2 regions of the Solibacillus sp. FSL W7-1436 genome follow, and region 2 is predicted to be linked to the other one. Evidence: a T-box and tRNA genes for the amino acid it is inferred to sense, from the RefSeq annotation. Region 2 holds a T-box; the other holds one or more tRNA genes.
The links. The T-box of region 2 lies ahead of ileS (isoleucine--tRNA ligase). A T-box ahead of a tRNA ligase gene usually reads a tRNA of that ligase, here a tRNA-Ile.

Region 1: it encodes a tRNA-Ile, which carries the amino acid that the T-box ahead of ileS (isoleucine--tRNA ligase) is inferred to sense. The anticodon was not compared.

Annotation. Positions count from the first base shown of each region.
Region 1 covers NZ_JBBOWV010000001.1:362,743-372,415, reverse strand. The annotation lists rRNA gene MKX73_RS01935 (23S ribosomal RNA) at 1-326, shown strand, start outside; rRNA gene rrf (5S ribosomal RNA) at 514-629, shown strand; tRNA gene MKX73_RS01925 (tRNA-Val) at 640-715, shown strand; tRNA gene MKX73_RS01920 (tRNA-Thr) at 725-800, shown strand; tRNA gene MKX73_RS01915 (tRNA-Lys) at 807-882, shown strand; tRNA gene MKX73_RS01910 (tRNA-Leu) at 907-991, shown strand; tRNA gene MKX73_RS01905 (tRNA-Gly) at 1,038-1,112, shown strand; tRNA gene MKX73_RS01900 (tRNA-Leu) at 1,118-1,206, shown strand; tRNA gene MKX73_RS01895 (tRNA-Arg) at 1,224-1,300, shown strand; tRNA gene MKX73_RS01890 (tRNA-Pro) at 1,309-1,385, shown strand; tRNA gene MKX73_RS01885 (tRNA-Ala) at 1,391-1,466, shown strand; tRNA gene MKX73_RS01880 (tRNA-Met) at 1,495-1,568, shown strand; tRNA gene MKX73_RS01875 (tRNA-Ile) at 1,576-1,652, shown strand; tRNA gene MKX73_RS01870 (tRNA-Ser) at 1,677-1,769, shown strand; tRNA gene MKX73_RS01865 (tRNA-Met) at 1,815-1,889, shown strand; tRNA gene MKX73_RS01860 (tRNA-Asp) at 1,893-1,968, shown strand; tRNA gene MKX73_RS01855 (tRNA-Phe) at 1,974-2,049, shown strand; tRNA gene MKX73_RS01850 (tRNA-Gly) at 2,053-2,126, shown strand; tRNA gene MKX73_RS01845 (tRNA-Ile) at 2,138-2,214, shown strand; tRNA gene MKX73_RS01840 (tRNA-Asn) at 2,224-2,299, shown strand; tRNA gene MKX73_RS01835 (tRNA-Ser) at 2,314-2,404, shown strand; tRNA gene MKX73_RS01830 (tRNA-Glu) at 2,407-2,478, shown strand; tRNA gene MKX73_RS01825 (tRNA-Val) at 3,514-3,589, shown strand; tRNA gene MKX73_RS01820 (tRNA-Thr) at 3,599-3,674, shown strand; tRNA gene MKX73_RS01815 (tRNA-Lys) at 3,681-3,756, shown strand; tRNA gene MKX73_RS01810 (tRNA-Leu) at 3,781-3,865, shown strand; tRNA gene MKX73_RS01805 (tRNA-Gly) at 3,912-3,986, shown strand; tRNA gene MKX73_RS01800 (tRNA-Leu) at 3,992-4,080, shown strand; tRNA gene MKX73_RS01795 (tRNA-Arg) at 4,098-4,174, shown strand; tRNA gene MKX73_RS01790 (tRNA-Pro) at 4,183-4,259, shown strand; tRNA gene MKX73_RS01785 (tRNA-Ala) at 4,265-4,340, shown strand; tRNA gene MKX73_RS01780 (tRNA-Met) at 4,369-4,442, shown strand; tRNA gene MKX73_RS01775 (tRNA-Ile) at 4,450-4,526, shown strand; tRNA gene MKX73_RS01770 (tRNA-Ser) at 4,551-4,643, shown strand; tRNA gene MKX73_RS01765 (tRNA-Met) at 4,689-4,763, shown strand; tRNA gene MKX73_RS01760 (tRNA-Asp) at 4,767-4,842, shown strand; tRNA gene MKX73_RS01755 (tRNA-Phe) at 4,848-4,923, shown strand; tRNA gene MKX73_RS01750 (tRNA-Gly) at 4,927-5,000, shown strand; tRNA gene MKX73_RS01745 (tRNA-Ile) at 5,012-5,088, shown strand; tRNA gene MKX73_RS01740 (tRNA-Asn) at 5,098-5,173, shown strand; tRNA gene MKX73_RS01735 (tRNA-Ser) at 5,188-5,278, shown strand; tRNA gene MKX73_RS01730 (tRNA-Glu) at 5,281-5,352, shown strand; gene MKX73_RS01725 (NUDIX hydrolase) at 5,427-6,053, shown strand; gene MKX73_RS01720 (MerR family transcriptional regulator) at 6,157-6,915, shown strand; gene MKX73_RS01715 (TraR/DksA family transcriptional regulator) at 6,980-7,324, shown strand; gene MKX73_RS01710 (1,4-dihydroxy-2-naphthoate polyprenyltransferase) at 7,367-8,284, opposite strand; gene MKX73_RS01705 (isochorismate synthase) at 8,527-9,673, shown strand, end outside.
Region 2 covers NZ_JBBOWV010000001.1:2,359,931-2,369,603, forward strand. The annotation lists gene MKX73_RS11575 (sigma-E processing peptidase SpoIIGA) at 1-267, shown strand, start outside; gene sigE (RNA polymerase sporulation sigma factor SigE) at 281-991, shown strand; gene sigG (RNA polymerase sporulation sigma factor SigG) at 1,082-1,852, shown strand; gene MKX73_RS11590 (PRC-barrel domain-containing protein) at 1,974-2,213, shown strand; gene MKX73_RS11595 (YggS family pyridoxal phosphate-dependent enzyme) at 2,289-2,957, shown strand; gene MKX73_RS11600 (cell division protein SepF) at 2,969-3,505, shown strand; gene MKX73_RS11605 (YggT family protein) at 3,528-3,788, shown strand; gene MKX73_RS11610 (YlmH family RNA-binding protein) at 3,984-4,772, shown strand; gene MKX73_RS11615 (DivIVA domain-containing protein) at 4,868-5,413, shown strand; T-box leader at 5,480-5,702, shown strand; gene ileS (isoleucine--tRNA ligase) at 5,955-8,720, shown strand; gene MKX73_RS11625 (AzlC family ABC transporter permease) at 8,812-9,528, shown strand; gene MKX73_RS11630 (AzlD domain-containing protein) at 9,525-9,673, shown strand, end outside.

The DNA of each region.
Region 1 (9,673 bases), 2.0 Mb from region 2:
GCGAGCTGGGTTCAGAACGTCGTGAGACAGTTCGGTCCCTATCCGTCGTGGGCGTAGGAAATTTGAGAGGAGCTGTCCTTAGTACGAGAGGACCGGGATGGACATACCGCTGGTGTACCAGTTGTCTTGCCAAAGGCATCGCTGGGTAGCTATGTATGGACGGGATAAGTGCTGAAAGCATCTAAGCATGAAGCCCCCCTCAAGATGAGATTTCCCATTACGCAAGTAAGTAAGACCCCTGAAAGACGATCAGGTAGATAGGTTCGAGGTGGAAGTGCGGCGACGCATGCAGCTGACGAATACTAATCGGTCGAGGACTTAACCACATTTTATTGCACAAATTCAATGAACCGTTTATCCAGTTTTGAAAGAATGGAAATTTTTTCCAAGGGTTTCAAGACACAAGCTAGTCGAGGAAACGACTGAGTGATTGAAGGAGCGTACTCAAGTACGTGACTGAAAGAACGAGGGAAGTTGACGAAGGATAGCGCCGTGTATTGGAAGCCGTAATAGTGAAGTGATGATGGCAAAGAGGTCACACCCGTTCCCATACCGAACACGGAAGTTAAGCTCTTTAGCGCCGATGGTAGTTGGGGGCTTCCCCCTGTGAGAGTAGGACGTCGCTTCGCAAAAAAATTTGGAGGATTAGCTCAGCTGGGAGAGCACCTGCCTTACAAGCAGGGGGTCGGCGGTTCGAGCCCGTCATCCTCCACCATTTCTAAATGCCGGTGTAGCTCAGTTGGTAGAGCAACTGACTTGTAATCAGTAGGTCGAGGGTTCGACTCCTTTCGCCGGCACCATTTAGAGAGCCATTAGCTCAGTTGGTAGAGCATCTGACTTTTAATCAGAGGGTCGAAGGTTCGAGTCCTTCATGGCTCACCAGTTTTTATAGTTAAATACTGCTTAGCGGGTGTGGCGGAATTGGCAGACGCACTAGACTTAGGATCTAGCGCCGCAAGGCGTGGGGGTTCGACTCCCTTCACCCGCACCATTTTAATTTCATATTACTGTCAGAGTAAAAATATCTTAAGCATTTTGCGGAAGTAGTTCAGTGGTAGAACACCACCTTGCCAAGGTGGGGGTCGCGAGTTCGAACCTCGTCTTCCGCTCCAAAAATGCCGGGGTGGCGGAACTGGCAGACGCACAGGACTTAAAATCCTGCGGTGAGTGATCACCGTGCCGGTTCGATTCCGGCCCTCGGCACCATCTTTTATAAACAATATGCGCCCGTAGCTCAATTGGATAGAGCGTCTGACTACGGATCAGAAGGTTGTGGGTTCGACTCCTGCCGGGCGCGCCATATTATTTCGGAATGTAGCTCAGCTTGGTAGAGCACTTGGTTTGGGACCAAGGGGTCGTAGGTTCGAATCCTGTCATTCCGACCATTATTGGGGCCTTAGCTCAGCTGGGAGAGCGCCTGCCTTGCACGCAGGAGGTCAGCGGTTCGATCCCGCTAGGCTCCACCATATTTTTTGTAACCAAAATAAAGATCCTGGCGGTGTAGCTCAGTTGGCTAGAGCACTCGGTTCATACCCGAAAGGTCGTGGGTTCGACTCCCTCTGCCGCCATCTTAAAGGACCTTTAGCTCAGTTGGTTAGAGCAGACGGCTCATAACCGTCCGGTCACAGGTTCGAGTCCTGTAAGGTCCACCAGTTAACGTACAAATCATTTATAATGGAGGTATACCCAAGTCTGGCTGAAGGGATCGGTCTTGAAAACCGACAGGCGGGTAACACCGCGCGGGGGTTCGAATCCCTCTACCTCCTCCATTTTTACAAACTGGGTACTTAAAACAGGTTCAAACATTATATTATCGCGGGGTGGAGCAGTGGTAGCTCGTCGGGCTCATAACCCGAAGGTCGCAGGTTCAAGTCCTGCCCCCGCAACCAAATGGTCCCGTGGTGTAGCGGTTAACATGCCTGCCTGTCACGCAGGAGATCGCCGGTTCGATCCCGGTCGGGACCGCCATTTGTGGGTTTGTAGCTCAGTTGGTAGAGCATTAGATTGAAGCTCTAAGTGTCGGCGGTTCGATTCCGTCCAAACCCACCATATGCGGGTGTAGTTTAGTGGTAAAACCTCAGCCTTCCAAGCTGATGTTGTCGGTTCGATTCCGATCACCCGCTCCAGTTTTTAAATAGGGCCTATAGCTCAGCTGGTTAGAGCGCACGCCTGATAAGCGTGAGGTCGATGGTTCGAGTCCATTTAGGCCCACCATAGTATTATTCCGAAGTAGCTCAGTTGGTAGAGCATCCGGCTGTTAACCGGCAGGTCGCAGGTTCGAGTCCTGCCTTCGGAGCCATTTTTTCTATTTTTGGGGACATACTCAAGAGGCTGAAGAGGCGCCCCTGCTAAGGGTGTAGGTCGCGTAAGCGGCGCGAGGGTTCAAATCCCTCTGTCTCCGCCATCGGCCCGTTGGTCAAGTGGTTAAGACACCGCCCTTTCACGGCGGTAACACGGGTTCGAATCCCGTACGGGTCATACATAGAAAAACGGAAAACGCTAAGTACTGTTACGGTATTTAGCGTTTTTTTGTGCGTTAAAGCTCTCTTAAGATAATAAACAATGCTGCTGTATTTAAAGGCTGAATAATTTCTGACACAATATTATGCTGTCTTATAATAATGAACCCAAAAGGGTAATCAATTTTAAACTTATATTATTTAATGGTACTGCCTGTAAAAGCAGAATTCCCCGCCGGATCACTATACTAGAAGGTGCAGGGATTAAGAAAGAACAATACAAGTAGGCAGGAGCGGAAAAGAAGCAGAGAGTTTACGGTTATTTAATCATGGTAGAGATTATGAGTATACAAGCTTAGTTGCTGCTATATTAGAGGGGTGTTTAAACCGATTTCCAAGCATTAATGTAAATAGGGATATAAAAATACCCGGTTCATCAAAAAACACCGTAAAAAGCAGTTAATAGATAATAATAAGGATTTAACGCTCGAATCTTATAATCCAAATAAAGTTGCCGTATGCATTAACACCATATAATGAAATAGGCAATTGTAAGCGCCCTTAAATAGATAAATTATTATTATAGAATAACAAAAAACCTCGATAATAATGGAAATAATATAAGGATAAAGAGTATATTGAGAAACCAATAGGTGGGAATTCTTTAAAAAACGGATTCTATCAATACTTTAAAAACAATGATAAATGTACGAACATTTTCTTGACAGCTTTACTCTATAAAATGTATAAATAAGTAGTCGTATATTCCAAAACACTTGATATCTATAAGTAATATTAATAATTATATCAGAATGATTTATAAATATTAAAAACAAGTCTTGATAAAGTTAGTAAAACATATTAGAATTTCGTTATACTAAGTAAACGTTTTCATCCGCAACCTCGGTTGAATAATGGAAAAATTAGAAATAAATATATTTTATAAAAATAATTTCAAAAAAGGTATTGCATTATAAAAAAAGTAATGATAATATAAATCTTGTCCTTAAGAGAAAGGACATGCGGTTACGAAAGAGTAATCAGCAAATACCCAGGAGGATTAGCTCAGCTGGGAGAGCACCTGCCTTACAAGCAGGGGGTCGGCGGTTCGAGCCCGTCATCCTCCACCATTTCTAAATGCCGGTGTAGCTCAGTTGGTAGAGCAACTGACTTGTAATCAGTAGGTCGAGGGTTCGACTCCTTTCGCCGGCACCATTTAGAGAGCCATTAGCTCAGTTGGTAGAGCATCTGACTTTTAATCAGAGGGTCGAAGGTTCGAGTCCTTCATGGCTCACCAGTTTTTATAGTTAAATACTGCTTAGCGGGTGTGGCGGAATTGGCAGACGCACTAGACTTAGGATCTAGCGCCGCAAGGCGTGGGGGTTCGACTCCCTTCACCCGCACCATTTTAATTTCATATTACTGTCAGAGTAAAAATATCTTAAGCATTTTGCGGAAGTAGTTCAGTGGTAGAACACCACCTTGCCAAGGTGGGGGTCGCGAGTTCGAACCTCGTCTTCCGCTCCAAAAATGCCGGGGTGGCGGAACTGGCAGACGCACAGGACTTAAAATCCTGCGGTGAGTGATCACCGTGCCGGTTCGATTCCGGCCCTCGGCACCATCTTTTATAAACAATATGCGCCCGTAGCTCAATTGGATAGAGCGTCTGACTACGGATCAGAAGGTTGTGGGTTCGACTCCTGCCGGGCGCGCCATATTATTTCGGAATGTAGCTCAGCTTGGTAGAGCACTTGGTTTGGGACCAAGGGGTCGTAGGTTCGAATCCTGTCATTCCGACCATTATTGGGGCCTTAGCTCAGCTGGGAGAGCGCCTGCCTTGCACGCAGGAGGTCAGCGGTTCGATCCCGCTAGGCTCCACCATATTTTTTGTAACCAAAATAAAGATCCTGGCGGTGTAGCTCAGTTGGCTAGAGCACTCGGTTCATACCCGAAAGGTCGTGGGTTCGACTCCCTCTGCCGCCATCTTAAAGGACCTTTAGCTCAGTTGGTTAGAGCAGACGGCTCATAACCGTCCGGTCACAGGTTCGAGTCCTGTAAGGTCCACCAGTTAACGTACAAATCATTTATAATGGAGGTATACCCAAGTCTGGCTGAAGGGATCGGTCTTGAAAACCGACAGGCGGGTAACACCGCGCGGGGGTTCGAATCCCTCTACCTCCTCCATTTTTACAAACTGGGTACTTAAAACAGGTTCAAACATTATATTATCGCGGGGTGGAGCAGTGGTAGCTCGTCGGGCTCATAACCCGAAGGTCGCAGGTTCAAGTCCTGCCCCCGCAACCAAATGGTCCCGTGGTGTAGCGGTTAACATGCCTGCCTGTCACGCAGGAGATCGCCGGTTCGATCCCGGTCGGGACCGCCATTTGTGGGTTTGTAGCTCAGTTGGTAGAGCATTAGATTGAAGCTCTAAGTGTCGGCGGTTCGATTCCGTCCAAACCCACCATATGCGGGTGTAGTTTAGTGGTAAAACCTCAGCCTTCCAAGCTGATGTTGTCGGTTCGATTCCGATCACCCGCTCCAGTTTTTAAATAGGGCCTATAGCTCAGCTGGTTAGAGCGCACGCCTGATAAGCGTGAGGTCGATGGTTCGAGTCCATTTAGGCCCACCATAGTATTATTCCGAAGTAGCTCAGTTGGTAGAGCATCCGGCTGTTAACCGGCAGGTCGCAGGTTCGAGTCCTGCCTTCGGAGCCATTTTTTCTATTTTTGGGGACATACTCAAGAGGCTGAAGAGGCGCCCCTGCTAAGGGTGTAGGTCGCGTAAGCGGCGCGAGGGTTCAAATCCCTCTGTCTCCGCCATCGGCCCGTTGGTCAAGTGGTTAAGACACCGCCCTTTCACGGCGGTAACACGGGTTCGAATCCCGTACGGGTCATACATAGAAAAACGGAAAACGCTAAGTACTGTTACATGTACTTAGCGTTTTTTTGTATAAAAGGAGCGGATCTTGTGAATGAACGATTAAAAGTATTTGATCAATATTATAAGGAAAAGGGCATTGAACAACGTGATCTCATTCATGCAAAAGGTTATTGGCATGAAGTGTTTCATTGCTGGGTTATTGAAAAAACAAATTCTGAATGGCGTATTTATTTACAGTTGAGAAACAAAACTAAAAAGGATTATCCAAACCAGTTTGATATTACCGCAGCTGGTCATATACTGGCAACGGAGACGATTGAAGATGGTGTACGCGAATTAGAGGAAGAAGTAGGGATTAACGCAAAGTTTTCGCAATTAACATCACTTGGAGTCATCCCGTACAGTATAGACAATGAAAAAATAAAGGATTATGAGTTTGCAAATGTATTTGTTTATGAGTTAACAGGAGGAATCGAGAAGTTTACACTTCAACGGGAAGAACTCGACGGTATTTACTCTGCTAACTTAAATCAATTTATATTGCTTGCGACACATAAAGTAAAGAAAATTGAAGTATCCGGTTATCATTATGAAAATGATATACGTCATTATGAAGTGAAACATATTGGACTAGAACAGATGTCTGCACTGCCTGAAAGCTATTTGCTCGAGTTTATCCCAAGTTTGAAAAAAATATTATTTGAAGCAACCTGAAAAATTGGGTTAGCTTTTTTTTTAGAATTAATTAAGGAAATATAATTAACTATTGACCTTCACGTTGCGTCAACCTTTATAGTACTAAATAGGAGGTGATCATGTGCTGATTAACGAACTGGTCAAGCTATCAGGTGTGAGTGCACGCACACTGCGTTATTATGATGAAATCGGTTTGCTGAAGCCTTCTGCTGTTGCGGAAAATGGCTACCGGCAGTATAGCCAAGGGGATATTGACCGGTTACAGCAAATACTTTTTTACAGGGAGCTTGATTTTAAGTTAGAGGAAATAAAAAAATTGCTCGATCATCCTGATTATGAAGTAAAAGAAGCACTAAAGAAACAATCCGAGCTATTACAAAAGAAAAGAAGATATATCGACGACTTACTAATAACGATAGAACAAACAATCCAAACGATGGAAGGGGAAATTAAGATGACAAATGAACAAAAGTTTAATGTGTTTAAAAATAAATTAATAGAAGAAAACGAAAAGACCTATGGCCAGGAAATCCGAGATAAGTACGGCGAAGATCAAGTGGAAGCGAGCAATAAACAATTCAGGGATATGTCAGAAGAGCAATATAATGCAATGCAGCAATTGGAACAACAATTGTTTGAACGTTTAAAAGAAGCGCTTGTGTTCGGAGACGTAACATCAGACGTAGCAATGGAAGCAGCGGAGCTTCATAAACGCTGGCTAAGCTTCTCCTGGGCGAAATATACCCCGGAAGCACATATTGGCCTGGCGCAGATGTATGTATCCGATGAACGGTTTACTGCTTACTATGATGAGCGTGTCGCTCCCGGAGCTACACAATTTCTGCATGATGTAATCACCGTTTATGCAGCAAACAAATAAGAAAAGATGTTTTAGAAATCCCCATAAAGGTAATATCTTATTAATGGAAAAAGGGGGATTTAATATGGATATTAATCAAGTACAACAATTACGTAGCATTTTGGAAGAGGAGCTTGCGACATTGCAGGAGCATGTTAATGAAGAGCCGCCTTTAGATGAAACAGAAATAACTGCAGTTGATAATCATCCGGCAGATGCAGCAACCGATTTAACGACAATTGTTACAGAAAAAACATTAAGTGAGCTGAAGGAAGATGAAATTGAAAAAATTCAAACAGCTTTAAATGCCATGGATGAGGGCACATACGGTGAATGTATCGTATGTGGAAAAGAGATTCCTTTTGAGCGTTTAGAAGCGGTTCCGACAGCTTTAACATGTATTGACCATGTAGAAGAAGTGACAGAATAGTAAAAGAGGTATGTTGAATATTCAACATACCTCTACTATGTTTTAAATGAAATATGAAATTAATAGACCTACAGCCAACAAGAAACCGAAAATCGTGTTTGTTTGGGCTGTATATTTCATTGCCGGCATTACTTCTAGCGGTTTTTCTTTCGCCCGGAATAATTTAATCGCTTCAATCGGTTTCTTCACGCTTAGTAGTACAAGCAGTGCCCAAGGTGACAAATGACCAATAACTACAAGAACCGCGATCCAAATATACGAAACGATAAAGAAACCGGCAAGCACTGTTACAGCGTTATGTCGACCAACTAAAATGGCCATCGTTTTACGCCCGCCCTCTGTATCTCCAACAATATCCCGAATATTATTTGAAAGCATGATAGCCCCAACTAAAATCATACTCGGCACAGAAATTATTACAGCATCAGCTGTTACATCTCCTGTTTGAATAAAGAAAGCGATTAGAACAATCCCCATACCCATTACTGCTCCTGAAACCAGCTCCCCGAAAGGTGAATAAGCAATCGGATACGGTCCGCCAGTATACAAATAGCCGATCAGCATACATACAAGACCGACAGCAACAAGCCACCAGGATGTCATGGCACATATGTAAACGCCTAATAGCATGGCGATACCGTAAAAGCTTAACGCAATGGCCATAATTGTTTTTGGTGCTACACCATGTCGGACGATTGTGCCTCCGATACCGACTGAGTTTTCATTATCCAGGCCAAGTTTATAATCATAATATTCATTGAACATATTCGTCGCTGCCTGTATAAGCATACTGGCAATAAGCATTGCAAAAAATAGCCCGAAATGAATTGTTTCATGATTTATTGAAAGTGCCATAGACGTACCTAACAATACAGGTACAAATGAAGCTGTTAATGTGTGGGGGCGTGTTAAATGCCACCAGACTTTAAATCCCTTGTCCGCTTCAACGACTTTTGTCATAAAAAAACGCTCCTAACTAAATACAATTATCTAAACTATTGTAATGCAAATAAAACAAATTGAACAGAGCGAAGGGACAATACATGTAACGTTTGCTCGAAAAATGTTATGATAGGATGGTATTATTTACTGCGCGAACGCAAAAAAAATGAGCAAATTATATAAAAATTCAGGCACGTATTAAAATAACGCTATACTTGCATCATACTTAGTGAATTTGCAACATGACGGAGGGAATTTTCATGCAACACAAGTGGTACAACGCCACTGAAATAGAAGTAGGCTCAAATTCAAAGCAAATTTTTTATATGGAAACGATCGAAGTAAGCCGATTATCCGCATTGGCATTTTTTGCGGCGGGCGAATTGAAGTATAAAGGAAAACGCAACTACTGGCAAAACCGTGAAAAAACCTTCACATTGGTTGGTTTAGGACATGCCTACACAATTAAAAACAATGCGTCTGACGCTCGTTTCGATTTAGTGGAACGTGAATGGAAAAAACTGACGAGTCAAATCATACAGGAAGATCAGCATCTGCAGCCAATCCTTTTCGGCGGCTTTACTTTTGATCCGCAAAATGAAGTTTCGGCAGAATGGACAAACTTCCCGCAAAGCTACTTTACTGTCGCAACACATCAGTTAGTTATTCGCAATGATAAAGCATATGTCACAATTAACTATATTACGGATGAGGAAAACAGCGCGAAAACGTTTGAAGCACTTCGTAAAGAGCGTGATGAGCTCATTCATGCAGCACAGGTGAAGGAAGTGAAAACCTATCCGAAACCGACAATGACAAGCTATATGGAACCGTATAAGCAGGAATATTTGAATTCCATCAATAAAGTGACAAGCCTGATCAAAGCAAATGAAGCGCAAAAGGTTGTCATTGCACGATCTTTAGCATTGCAGTTTGAGGAAACGATTACATCTCCGCAAATTCTGTCGCATGTCGTGCATGAGCAGCCGGAGAGCTATTTGTTTGGCTTGGAGCACGGGGATTTACTGTTTTACGGTGCATCACCGGAACGTTTAGTAAAAGTAGACAACGGGCGTGCCTATTCCTCATGTGTAGCAGGTTCGATAAAGCGCGGTACAACAGCTGAAGCGGACGAGGAATTGGGAAGAACGTTGCTGAGCGATCTGAAAAACCTTGGTGAGCATCATTATGTTGTTGAGATGATTACCGATACATTTAACAAAAATTGTACGGAAGTAAAAGTCCCTCATGGACCGAAGCTATTAAAAATCCGTGATATTCAACATTTATATACACCTGTTGAAGGACAATTGAATGAAGATGCAACTATTTTGCAGCTTGTGAAACATTTGCATCCAACACCAGCTTTGGGCGGTGTTCCGCGTGAACAGGCAATGGAAATCATAC
Region 2 (9,673 bases):
GATGAATTTAGTGAATGCCTGCTCAAATGGGATGAGCGGGAGCCTTACTCACTGACAATGTTTTCAAAGGAAATACAGAAAAGAATACGTATTGTTCCTATTACAACGGTTCAAAAAGGCACATTACTCGTACCGGCCTTTCGTGCCACAATTGTCATTCAGAACAAGACGTATCCAAATCACTATGTTGTATTTACGAAAAATGATGCGCGCTTTCCGCAAAATGCACAAATGATTGCACATGTGTTTGTCCTAACGAATTCATAAGGGAGGATCGATATTGCTTAAGAAAATTCAATCGATAATTTTAAACATACTAAGCTACTTTAGAAGAAAAAAAGGGACATACTATATAGGGGGACATGATTCATTGCCTATTCCATTAACTAGAGAAGAAGAAGTTGTCGTAGTCGAAGCATTTATGAATGGTGACTTGCATGCCAGAGATATGTTAATTGAAAGAAATTTACGTTTGGTTGTTTATATTGCAAGACGTTTTGATAATACGAGCACGCCGATTGAGGATTTAATCAGCATCGGTTCCATTGGCCTTATAAAAGCGATTGAAACATTTAATTTGGATAAAAATATTAAATTGGCGACGTATGCCTCACGCTGTATCGAAAATGAAATATTGATGCATTTACGAAAGACGAGCCGCATGAAAGGCGAAGTTTCCTTTGATGAACCGTTAAATGCGGATGCAGACGGCAATGAACTGTTGCTTTCAGACATATTAGGGACAGAGGAACATATAATCACACTTGATGTAGAACGTAAAATTGAGCGTCAGCATATGTTTAATGCCATTAATCAGCTGACACCTCGTGAAAAGTATATTATGGAGTGCCGTTTTGGCCTAAACGGAAAAGAAGAAATGACGCAAAAGGAAGTAGCGGATCATTTAGGGATTTCGCAATCTTATATTTCAAGATTGGAGAAAAAAATTATTATGGATTTACGTGAATTCCTGAACGAACCAATTGCATAAGATGGTTAAATTTGGCGCGCATAGCGATGACCATTTCGGACAAAATGATTGCAAAGACAAAAGACAATCTAGTTCGGAAGGTGAAGTTGGATGCGTACAAAAGTGGAATTATGTGGTGTGGATACATCTACATTACCAGTACTGAAGCCAGATGAAATGAAAGATTTATTTATACGATTACAGCAAGGAGAATGGATTGTTCGTGAGCAGCTAGTTTTCTGCAATTTACGTTTAGTGCTCAGCATTGTCGGCCGTTATGCCTATCGTGGCGAACAGGCAGATGATTTATTTCAAGTAGGATGTATTGGTTTATTAAAAGCGATTGATAATTTTGATTTAAAGCATAATGTTCGATTTTCAACATATGCTGTACCGATGATTATGGGAGAAATCCGCAGACATCTGCGCGATCATCATGCACTGCGTGTGTCCCGTTCATTGCGCGATATTGCGTATAAAGCGATGAAAGCAAAAGAACAATTTATTGCGGAACATTTAACAGAACCCACAATCGAGCAATTGGCACAGGCAATTGAAATGAAAAAAGAAGATGTACTGTTTGCTCTTGATGCAATTCAAGACCCGATGTCACTGCAGGAGCCGATTTATTCCGATGGTGGCGATGCAATCTTTATGATTGACCAAATTAAAGATAAAGTAACAGAAGAGCATTGGGTCGGTTCGATTTCATTGCAAGAGAGTATGAAAAAGCTAAACAGCAGACAAAAAATGATTATAGAAAAGCGCTTTTTCCTTGGTGAAACTCAAACGGAAATCGCCCAGTCATTAGGTATTTCACAAGCGCAAATATCGAGATTGGAAAAGAGTGCGGTAGAAATGATGAAGCGGGATTTCCGTTAAATAGATAGAAATTCTGAGGGACTGTCCAACACGTAGGGCTGTCCCTTTCATCATAAATTTACAATGTTTGAATACTTATAATGAGGTAAAAGTAAATTAATGATACAGAGAGGATGGAGGAATGCGATTTTCATCCGTTCAGGAGAAGGAAATCATTGAGGCAACAAGCGGAAAATTTATCGGTTATATTGTAGATGCGGAAGTGGACGAAAAAGAAGGTGCCATTACGGCATTTATAATTTCCCCGCCAAAAAAGTTTTACCATTTATTTCAAGGGGAAGAGTTAGTTAAGAAAGTTCTCTTCAGTAATATACTCACAGTAGGAAAAGATGTCATATTAGTGAAATCACCGGATGAATAGTTCGCGCTATTCATTGAAAATTAAACTAGCACTTGATACAATGAGAGAAACTATTGTTGTAAAGTTGGGAAAAAAGTGACGAAAATCATAGAAAACTTAAAACAGATTCAACATCAAATAGAAATTGCAAAACAACGTGTCAATGCCGAACAGGCAGTCCAGATTATTGCTGTGACGAAAGAAGTAGATGTCAACCGGACAGAAGAAGCGATTGAAGCGGGTCTTGTCCATTTAGGTGAAAACCGTCCTGAAGGCCTATTAAATAAGCGGGATTCGATCAACTCAGCTGTTTCCTGGCATTATATAGGTTCATTACAGACGAGAAAAGTAAAGCAGGTAATTGATCAGATTGACTATTTACATTCTCTTGATCGATTAAGCCTGGCTGAAGAGATTGAAAAAAGAGCAACAAAACAAGTGAAATGTTTCTTGCAAGTAAATGTTTCAGGTGAAGAATCGAAACATGGCTTAACGAAAGAACAAGCGCTGGATTTTGTAAAGCAGCTTGAGCAGTTTTCAAAAATTGAAGTAGTAGGTTTAATGACGATGGCTCCTTTTACTGAAGATGAAACAACGATTAGACAAGTGTTTAAACAGTTAAAACAATTGCAACAAGAAGTGTCACAATTGAACATACCAAATGTACCTTGTACTGAATTATCGATGGGCATGTCAAATGACTACGAAATTGCAGTTGAAGAAGGGGCAACATTTGTTAGAATTGGAACCGCTCTTGTTGGCTAAGGAGGATTAATATGAGCATTAAAAATATTTTTGACAAGTTCTTTTATTTAGAAGAAATAGAAGAAGATTATGCTCCTGCCCAAACGCAAACAGTGCAAAAACAAGCACCAAAAGCAGTTCAAAGTGAACCACAGCAATTTTACCAGGATTATGGACAAAAGCAGCAACCACAACTCATTCAAAACCGAATGAAGAAGGAGCGTAAAATGCAACAGCAACCACCGCGCAATGAAGTCGTGATGCAAAATCATAACAATGTTGTGAGCCTTCAAGCTGCGTCTTCATCGAAGAATTCCAAATTAGTATTATTAGAACCACGTGTATATGCAGAAGCGCAGGATATCGCGGAACATTTGAAAAACAAACGTGCTACCGTTGTCAATTTACAGCGCATCGACCGGGATCAAGGGAAGCGAATAATCGATTTTCTGAGCGGAACAGTGTATGCTTTAGGTGGAGATATTCAACGTATTGGAAATGATATTTTCCTATGTACACCGGAAAACGTAGAAGTATCAGGAGAAATTTCTAATTTAACGTTCGAGTAATTAAATTTTGTGAGGTAAAAACATGATTATATTTTCAATTGTATCAACAGCATTTCTTGTTTACCGTTTTATGCTGATTGGATACATATTAATGTCTTGGGTTCCGGCACTGCAGGAATCGGCTGTTGGTCGTTTCCTGGAAACAGTATGTGAACCGTATTTAGGATTCTTCCGCAAATTTATTCCACCGATTGGCATGATTGATATTTCACCAATTGTCGGTTTATTCGCGTTAGTATTTATCGAGCGAGGCGTCTATAGCGTCCTAGCATTTTTCTTATAATCTAATTGAACTCCTGCCATTGTAGGAGTTTTCTTTATTTCCGGTAGTTTCGCGGTCATCACGATGAAAGCCATTCAGAGACAATGGGGTAGAGGTTTTTAGATTGGCTGAAGGGCTTATACATAAAATAAAAGTTTAATTTAATCGGAAAGTGGAAAAATTAGTAACACAGTTTAAAAGAAAGTAGGAATTATGATGGAGCATTTAATCCAGCATTTTCGTAAAGATGAACAACCTTTCATTGAGCAAGTTATTGGATGGCAGCGTGAAGTAGAAGATCGCTATGCTCCAAAATTGACCGATTTTTTAGATCCGAGACAGCGTTTTATCGTTGAGTCGATCGTTCAGCAGTCAGATGATCTCCGTGTATTCACAGAAGGGGTATTTGAAGAAGCGGAACGTAAACGAATGCTGATTGCCCCATCCTATTACGAGCCGGCAGAAGCCGATTTTCAGATCGCTGTGTACTCACTGAATTACCCGACAAAGTTTGTCCAGCTGCGTCATCCTGATGTATTAGGGGCCTTATTATCGATCGGCCTTGATCGCAGCAAGTTTGGGGATATTCGACTTGCCGATAATACAGTCCAATTTGCAATCGCATCGGAAATAGCGGATTATGTGCGGGCACATTTGACAAGTATCGGTAAAGTGAAAGTAAGTGCTGAGAAAATGGATGCGACTACACCGTATATCCAAAACGAGGAGCAATGGGTCGAAAGCTCACATACGGTTTCTTCAATGCGTCTGGATGTGGTTTTGGCGACAATCGTTAATATCTCCCGTCAAAAATCACAAAGCCTGATCAATGCCGGCAAAGTAAAAGTTAACTGGACTGTCAGGGAAGCGGTAGCTTTCGAATTGCAGGAAGGTGACATTATTTCAGCACGAGGGTATGGACGGTTAAAAGTCATCCTGACAGAAGGACGAACAAAAAAAGATAAGATTCGATTACAAGTAGGACGTTTAGAGCAAAAAGTATAATTTTCAACTGTTTTTTAGGAAAACATGATGTTATTCCCTAAAGAAACGTTTATAATACTTGTAAGAATGTACGTAAAAAAGGAGAGTAGAACGATATGCCATTATCACCTCTTGATATACATAATAAGGAGTTTACACGTGGATTCCGTGGATATGCAGAAGACGAAGTAAATGAATTTTTAGATCAGATTATAAAAGATTATGAGATTGTTTTACGCGAGAAAAAAGAGCTCGAAGAAAAGATCAAAATGATGTCAGAACAAATGAATCATTATAATTCATTGGAAGACACATTACAGAAATCAATTGTTGTTGCTCAAGAGGCAGCTGGCGAAGTTCGTCGCAATTCCGAAAAAGAAGCAAAACTCATCGTTAAAGAAGCTGAAAAAAATGCGGACCGTATTGTTAATGACGCATTGGCAAAAGCGAGAAAAGTAACGATTGAGATTGACGAATTAAAAAAACAGTCAAAAGTATTCCGCAACAGATTCAAAATGTTAGTGGAAGCACAGCTTGATTTACTGAATACAGGCGATTGGGATCAATTACTGGAATATGACGTAGACTTGACGGAAATCCAGAAAAACAATCGTAAAGAAATCAATGAAGAGAACCAAAATGACGAAAATGCCGTGTATTAGTCACCGGTACTTGACATTTTATACAGCCTTTTCATATACTGAAAAATAATGAATAGGATGCACTTGCATCAGGCTTTGACGGAGACAGTAAATTTAACATTGTGGTTTAGCGATTCGAGGACGGTGAGAGCTCGAACGAAGCAAGTTAAATCGAAAATCACTCCTGAGCTAAATGACTGAAATTCGAGTAAGTTATTTCGTAGCACACGACGTTACAGTGTCTAATGAGGCTAATTTTAATTAGCGAATTTAGGGTGGTACCACGAGACTAATGCTCCTCGTCCCTTTTTTACAGGGATGGAGGGGCTTTTTTGTTGTTTAAAAGTTCCAAAACCCCTATTGGAGCATTAAAAGTATGACAATCGATGAAACGCATTCATTTTTGCTGTAACGTTGATTGGAATGGAGGGGAGGATGGAACGAATGCTAAAATCGTCACGTCCTGTGACAACGCATTCGTAACCAGCATCGTGTTGGCCCCCGGAATGGAAATCAACAATCAACAATCAACACTCGATAAGATCACTAGGAGGAATTTACAATGGTAGAGTATAAAGACACATTATTAATGCCGAAAACCGACTTCCCTATGCGCGGCGGTTTACCAACTAAAGAACCGCAAGTTCAGGCACAATGGGATGAAATGGATATTAACAAATTAGTGCTGGAGCGTACAAAAGATCGTCCTCACTATTTACTGCATGATGGACCTCCATATGCAAACGGAGACATCCATATTGGACACGCATTGAACAAAGTTATCAAAGATATGATTAACCGCCAAAAATCGATGTCAGGTTTCCATGTGCCATATATTCCAGGCTGGGATACACATGGTTTACCAATCGAACAGGCGTTAACAAATAAAGGTGTTAAGCGTAAAGAAATGTCGGTTGCAGAATTCCGTGAACTATGTGAGAAATACGCTTACGAACAAATCGAAAACCAAAAAGGCCAATTCCGTCGTCTAGGTGTACGCGGTGACTGGGAAAATCCGTATATTACATTAAAACCTGAATTCGAAGCACGCCAAATTGAAGTATTCGGGAAAATGGCGGAAAAGGGCTATATTTATAAAGGCCTAAAACCGGTTTATTGGTCACCGTCTTCTGAGTCAGCATTGGCAGAAGCGGAAATCGAATATAAAGATGTTGAATCGTATTCAATTTATGTAGCATTCGGTATTAAAGACAGCAAAGGTGTAGTACCTGCAGATGCTAAATTTGTCATCTGGACAACAACTCCATGGACGATTCCGGCAAACTTAGGGATTTCGGTTAACCCTGAATTCACATATGTTGTCGTAGAAACAAACGGCAGCAAATATATTGTTGCAAAAGATTTACTGGAAAAACTTTCAGCGACATTCGGCTGGGAAGATGTTCAGATCGTTCAGGAAGTACAAGGCGAACAGCTTGATATGGTGGTAGCAGAACACCCAATCTACAAGCGTGATTCATTAGTAATGGTTGGTGACCATGTAACTGCCGATGCCGGTACTGGTTGTGTCCACACAGCACCAGGTCACGGTGAGGACGACTATCAGATCGGTAAACGCTATGGACTGGACATTTTATCACCAGTAGACAACGGTGGCTGCTATACAAATGAAGCACCTGGTTTTGAAGGATTATTCTATGAAAAAGCAAATCCGGTTGTCATTGAAAAATTAAAAGAAGAAAATGCTTTATTGAATGTTTCTAAATTTACCCATTCATACCCGCATGACTGGCGTACGAAAAAACCGGTAATTTACCGTGCAACACCGCAATGGTTCGCATCTGTTGAAATGTTCCGTAGTGAATTGTTGGATGCAGTAACAGCGACAGAATTTACACCAAGCTGGGGCGAGACTCGTCTTTACAATATGATCCGTGACCGCGGTGACTGGGTAATTTCCCGTCAACGTGCATGGGGTGTACCAATTCCGATTTTCTATGCGGAAGATGAAACACCGATCATCACATCTGAAACAATCGCGCATATTTCAAAATTATTCCGCGAACACGGTTCAAATATTTGGTTCCAGCGTGAAGCAAAAGACTTGCTACCAGAAGGCTTTACACATGAAGGCAGCCCGAACGGCAAGTTTACGAAAGAAAATGACATTATGGACGTATGGTTCGACTCAGGATCTTCTCACCAAGGTGTATTGGCAGAGCGCGGACTGAAATACCCTGCCGACCTTTACCTTGAAGGTTCTGACCAACACCGTGGATGGTTCAACTCATCATTAATCACATCTGTTGCGATTAATGGGCATGCACCATATAAAGGTTTATTAACACATGGCTTCGTATTGGACGGCGAAGGTCGCAAAATGTCTAAATCGCTTGGCAACACGATCGATCCGATTAAAGTGATGAACCAGTACGGTGCCGACATTATTCGTATGTGGGTAGCATCTGTTGACTATACAGGGGATGTTCGTATTTCAATGGATATGCTGAAGCAAGTATCTGAAACATACCGTAAAGTGCGTAATACATTGCGCTTCCTGCACGGAAATGTGACAGACTTCAATGAAACGACTGACCGTGTTGCTTATGAAGAGCTTCGTGAAATGGATCAGTATATGTACATGCGCTTACAGGATGTTGTAAAAACAATCCGTGAAGCCTATGACCGTTATGACTTCTCAACTGTATACACTACGGTGAATAACTTTGTAGCAATCGAGCTTTCTTCATTCTACTTGGATATCGCAAAAGATGTTGTCTACATCGAAGGAACTGACAACAAAAACCGTCGTGCAATGCAAACGGTTATGTACGATACATTAATGGCATTAGTGAAATTATTAACGCCGATTATTCCGCATACGACAGAAGAGTTATGGGGCTACATCGAATTCGACGGCAAGCCGCAATCTGTACAATTAACAGATTTCCCTGAAGTAGTAGAACAAGCAAACTTTGCAGATCTACGTGCGAAATGGGTAAAAGTAATTGCAGTGCGCAATGAAGTGCTAAAAGCATTGGAAGAAGCGCGTAATGCAAAAACAATCGGTAAATCACTGGAAGCGAAAATCTCGGTTTATGCAGACAGTGAAACAGTCGAGCTGTTGAATGATGCAAACATCGATTTTGCACAGCTTTCAATCGTATCTCAATTCTTCATCGCGGGCAGCAAGGAAAATGCACCTGCCGAAAGCTTAGTACTTGATAAAACAGCATTAGTTGTTGAAAAAGCAGACGGTGAAAAATGTGAGCGTTGCTGGACAATTTCAGAAACAGTCGGCGCTAGCGAAAATCATCCAACATTATGTAAACGTTGTGCGGATGTTGTAGAAAACTATTACGTATAAAAATTTGGAACGCTGTTGCCATTTTGGCAATGGCGTTCCTTTATAGCTACTTTATTTTTCCGAAAAATAAAATATTTAGGAGTTGTACATTTTGGAACAAATCGAACAAAAGTCATTAACTCCTGATACTTTTTTGCAGGGGATAAAAGATTGTGTCCCGACATTGCTCGGGTATATTAGCATCGGTCTTGCATTTGGTGTTGTCGGAATTGCATCAGGTATATCGGTATTGGAAGTATTTTTACTGTCGGTGCTTGTATATGCAGGTTCCGCCCAGTTTATCTTTTGCGGACTGTACTTAGCCGGAGCTCCGGTAACAGCGGTCATTGTTACAATCTTCATCGTCAATTTACGGCACTTGCTCATGTCTTTGACAATTGCACCGTACTTCACAAAGTATTCGACGCTACGTAATATCGGATTCGGGACATTGCTGACAGACGAGACATTCGGTGTTTCCGTTGTTGCTGCCGGAAAAGAAGGACGTCTTGGCGGGAAATGGATGGATGGTTTAAATATAACGGCCTATACAAGCTGGATTGCCGCGTGTACAGTTGGGGGCATTATCGGGCAATGGATGCCGGATCCGGAAAAATGGGGACTGGACTATGCTTTAGTGGCAATGTTTGTCGCACTGCTTGTTCTGACGCTTGCGAGCATTCCAAAAGAAAAATTAATGCATTACATAAAACTGATTGGCATTATGATTATCAGCATGTACGGGATGCTTTACTTTATGCCGGGGCATTTAGCGGTTCTGTTATCAACAATGGTCGTTGCAACGATTGGGGTGGTATTGGAAAAATGACAACCTCGGTAGCGATGGTATTATTGATTCTCGGCTGTGCTTTAGTAACGTGGATTCCTAGAATATTGCCGTTTATATTAGTGAAAAATATGAAGATGCCAAAAATGGTCCTGCGATGGCTTGCCTACATACCGGTTTGTATATT